One region of the Planococcus beijingensis genome, then DNA from elsewhere that is predicted to be linked to it. Evidence: riboswitches for the same ligand, from Rfam matches in the RefSeq annotation. Region 1 holds a riboswitch; the other holds the start of a gene.
The links. A riboswitch is a leader RNA that binds a small molecule or an ion and turns the genes downstream of it on or off. The one in region 1 is predicted to bind cyclic di-GMP.
Positions count from the first base shown of each region.

Region 2: another riboswitch for cyclic di-GMP. It lies ahead of IRE19_RS10410 (amidase); the one in region 1 lies ahead of flgB (flagellar basal body rod protein FlgB).

Region 1 is NZ_JADHDZ010000004.1:380,358-382,767, reverse strand. It holds gene IRE19_RS12930 (flagellar hook-basal body protein) at 1-695, opposite strand, end outside; cyclic di-GMP riboswitch class I at 917-1,003, shown strand; gene flgB (flagellar basal body rod protein FlgB) at 1,086-1,487, shown strand; gene flgC (flagellar basal body rod protein FlgC) at 1,493-1,948, shown strand; gene fliE (flagellar hook-basal body complex protein FliE) at 2,291-2,410, shown strand, end outside.
Region 2 is NZ_JADHDZ010000003.1:353,022-355,431, reverse strand. It holds gene mgtE (magnesium transporter) at 1-1,305, opposite strand, end outside; cyclic di-GMP riboswitch class I at 1,430-1,517, shown strand; gene IRE19_RS10410 (amidase) at 1,564-2,410, shown strand, end outside.

The DNA.
Region 1 (2,410 bases):
AATCCTTGTTTGACAAAGGACTCTGTATTATTAAGAAGAGCAACATCCCCAACATTTTGAGGAGCTTGATCTGCATCTCCTTGCCAGCGCAATAAATTCTGGCCTTCTTTTACAAGTTGATCGGGATTTTCAGTATGGCCAATCCATAGACGCCCCACTTGTGTACCGTCAGCCAAAACGACTTGGCCGTTATCGGCTACAGTAAAGTCAGTGGACCCGACTTGAATCGGCTGCAGGTTTTCGCCTAATACCGGGAATCCTTCGCTAGTCGTTAATGTGCCTTCAGGATTTACAGCGAAGGTTCCATTTTTTGTGTAACGTGTATCTCCATTTTCAGCAGTGACTGCGAAAACCATAGTGCCTTTTTGTTGAGTATCTGGATTTACGGGAAGCAGCTCATCCAATAAAGCCATATCTGTCGAATTTCCGGTTTCTTTTAAAGGACCTTGCAAAAAAGAAGGAATTCCTTCTTGAGCATATACTCCTGTAGTTAAAGTCCCGATATTTTGTGAGGCTATTGTACCTTTTTTACCGGTTTCCATCGCTTTAATCAACTGATCAGGAAAAGCGCGAAGGACCGTTTGATCTTCTTTAAATCCAGGAGTATTGGCATTAGATAGGTTATTTGTCAATATTTGTTGTTGCCTATTATTGGCCATCATCCCTGATGTAGCAGTATATAATCCACGAAACATGGTCTTTTCTCCTTTTTGAACAACGGTTAGTATTTCTCGCGTAGCATACCATTAAAAAAACGAAAAAAATAGAGACTATTCTATTAAAATGGAAAAAATATGATAAAAAATTTTATTAAATAAAAATATACAAAAATGTAGAAACATGATACTATCACTTTGCTATTATTTTTTGAAAATAGTACGAAATAACGAGTTTGAAAATCAAATACTTGAAATCATTGTGATAATGGCAAACTTATTCGAAAGATAAAGACGCAAAGCCACGGGCCTAAATACGCAATGTACAGGGCAGCCGGGTTACCAAAAATGGTAGATTTAAAATAAATCCACCTTTTTTAAGGGTGGATTTTTATATACCAAATAACTGTAAAAAAAAGGAGTTTATTGATGAATATATTCCCTAAATCTCTGGAAACGATGGAACAAGCTTTATCGGCTTCCACTTTACGTCAACGGGTTCACTCGGCAAACATCGCCAATGTGGATACGGCCAACTACAAAAGCAAAAAAGTCGATTTTCAAGCGGCCTTGGATACAGCAATGAATAAACAAAGCTTAACGAGTTATAAAACAAATGATCAACATCTATCGTTCAGCAATGAAGTTTCCAAAACGACGACAGAAATTACTACTAATCATTCCACTCAATACAACAACAATGGCAACAATGTCGACATGGATGCCGAAATGGCCGAGCTGGCCAAAAACCAATTATGGTATAACGCGGTCACTGAACGGGTCAACGGCAAGCTTAACAGTCTCAGCTCCGTCATTAATGGAGGGAGATAAAAAAGATGAGTTTATTTAATGGATTTAACATCAGTGCTTCAGGGCTGACGGCGAACCGGTTGCGCATGGACGTTGTCTCTGCCAATATCGCCAACGCGAACACCAATCGTGCTGAGCTGGTCGATGGGGAATGGATGCCTTACCGCCGGAAAACGGTTGAGTTGTCGCAAAGTGGAACATCGCCTTTTGCCAACCAACTCCAGTCAGTGATCAATAGAGGGAATACCGCGGTATCAGGTGTGAAAGCATCGGAAATCAGAGAAGACCAGACACCTTTCACCATGAACTATGATCCGGAACATCCGGATGCGGGAGAAGACGGTTATGTGCGGTCATCCAATGTCGATCCATTGAAAGAAATGGTCGACCTGATGTCTGCAACCCGTTCATATGAAGCAAACGTCACCGCCATGAACGCTTCCAAAAGCATGTTCATGAAAGCATTGGAGATTGGTAAGTAAATCAGTTACTTTCACTTTTGATATTCCGCAAAACAACTCCGCTTTCCTGCGGGCGAGCGCCAAGCCGCTTCGTCGCTGCGCTCCTGCAGGGTCTCGGCTGTCTCACTATCCCGCGGGAGTCTCCGCTGTTTTGCTCCATATCTTATATAGAAACAGTGAAAAATTTAATGTCGCTTCTAAGTTAATAAGTTTCTTAGCGCCGACGCGTCCAGGGGCTAAGCGAAGCGAGAAGACAGGCGTTCTTTGCCTGGCTTCTTGCGGGAGCTATGCCCAAAGCGGCCGGAGCGGTGTAAAAAAGGTAAATTCTTCATCTTAAAATATAGAGAACATTAAGGAGGCACCATGGAAAAAATTAGCCAAGTTCAGACGCCTTTCATTCAAAATCAATTGCTCGATAAAGTAAAACCTGAAAACAAAGTTGAAGGGTTTGGGGAAATATTTAAAGACGCGTTGAAAGAAGTT
Region 2 (2,410 bases), on a different contig from region 1:
CAAGATGTCATTGATTGTCGTGATTAGCGGACCGGAAGCCACAGCCGGGTCAATATTGAATCGATAAAGAATCAAGGGAATGATGGTTCCGGCTAAGGTGCCGATAATCAAAGTCATCAGTAGCGAACCGCCGACCACAATGCCCAGCACAAAATTGCCTTGCCATACATAAGCAATCAATAAAATGAGAACAGAGCAGATGGCTCCGATGATGATGCCGACCCATAATTCCCTGATGACCAGCTGGACGGTCTGTTTAAAATTCAGCTTCTGGGAAGCCAATCCACGGACCACAACGGACAGCGACTGCGTACCCGTATTTCCGGTCATGCCGGCAATCATCGGCATAAAGAACGTCAGCGCTACAACAGTCTGAAGCGTTTCTTCGAATCGGCTGATGATGCCGCCGGAAAACAAGCCGATAAACAATAGGAGAATCAGCCAAGGCAGACGGCGATAAGCCGCAATCAAAGCAGGCGTATTAAAGTCGATTGACTTACCGGAAGCCGACAATTTTTCAATGTCTTCATTCGCTTCCTGCATGACGACATCGATGACATCGTCCACCGTGATGACACCGGCAAGCGTATTGTCTTTTTCAACAATCGGCAACGTGACGAAATCATAGCGGCTGATCAATTGGGCGGCCTCTTCCTGGTCGGTCAGGACGTCGGCTTTGATGACACGGTTGTACATGACTTCTTCGATTTTGTCCTCAAGGTTTCCAAGAATCAAATCCTTATAAGAAAGAACGCCAAGCAGCTTTTTGTCTTCGTCCACTACATAAAGATAGTTGAGGTATTCCGCTAATTCAGCAAATTGCTTGATCTTATCGATAGCTTGCCGAATCGTGTAATGCCGTGGAATCCATACATAGCGGTTATTCATTAAGCGTCCCGCTGTTTCAGGTGGATACGTCATCGTATTGTGGACAAACCGGGAGTCGTCCTGATTGATCTGCGACAACAGCTCTTCAATGCGTTCCGGTTCCAAGTCGGCCAGCAACAAAGCCAAGTCGTCGTTGTCCATACGATCAAGGACCTTTGCCGATTTTTCTATACCCAGCTTATGAAGAATATCAATTTGTTCATTTTTCGGAAGTTCCTGCATCAGTTCCGTCAGTTGGCGGATCGTCAAATAGAGGAGGAACTTATTGCGGTGTTTGTCCGGCAAATGCCGGTACTGGATCGCCATATCATACGGCTGGAGCTCATCCAGGATGTCCTGGAATTCAATTATTTTTCCTTCTTTCATGGCCTTGATCAACGCCAATGTAATTTCGTCTTCAAGCAATGCTACAGTCATGGTGCTCACTCCTTCTATGCGGAAAATCCAGAAACTCTATTGTTGATTATTGCCTTAAATGAATGATTTGAAAAGGGGAGAAAAAAAGATAGCAGAATTGAATTAATTGACATATAATAATGAAAATCTGAAAAGGCAAACTTCACCGAAAGGGAAGGACGCAAAGCCATGAGCCTAACCGTTGAAAAACGCAAGGTTGTCAGGTTGCCTGGGTCTCGTTCTGTGAGCCACGGCCAGCAGAATGGGAGGAATAGAGACATGAAAAAACTAATGATGGTAGGTGTGTGGTTATTGTTTATGCTGACACAAACCGGTTTTCAGGCTCAAGCGGCTGAAGTGGATGTCAAAGCCACTTGGTTGTGGAATCCGTGGATGATCTACGAAGATGAAGCGGGTACGATCGCTTTTCTCGAAAGCAAAAATGTAAACAAAGTATATGTCCAGATTGATGCGGATATTCCGGCTGGTGTATACCAGAGCTTCATCGAAAAAGCTGGAGCAGCGGGCATGGCCATTTACGCGTTGGATGGAGCGCCTGACTGGGTGGCAGCAAAAGGATTTACCAAACAGGACCGGTTGATGGCTTGGCTGTCAGCCTATCAACAAAAGGCTGCCTTGACGCAGAAGTTCGCCGGTGTACATTTGGATGTAGAACCTTATTTATACAGCGGCTGGAATACCAATCGTGCAGCAACAGTCAAAGCTTATCAAGCCTTGCTGATGAAAGCCGTATCCAGCACAAACGCGTTGAACTTGCCTCTGGAGGCCGATCTTCCTTTCTGGTTCGACGAAATTCCATATAAAAACACTTACGGTAGCGGCGTACTTGCCGAATGGGTCATCGCCAATACGCACAGTGTCACGCTTATGGCTTACCGGGACTCAGCAACCATGATAACAGAACTGGTAAGAAATGAAGTGGCCTATGGAGTAAAATACGGAAAACCGGTTGTGGTGGGAGTTGAAACAGGCCAAACCGATGAAGGTGAAGCCATCTCCTTCTATGAAGAAGGCGAGGCTTTCATGAACAATGAGTTAGCTGCCGTTTCTTCTCATTATGCCTTTTCCAAAGGCTTTGGAGGAATCGCAGTTCATCACGTGGACA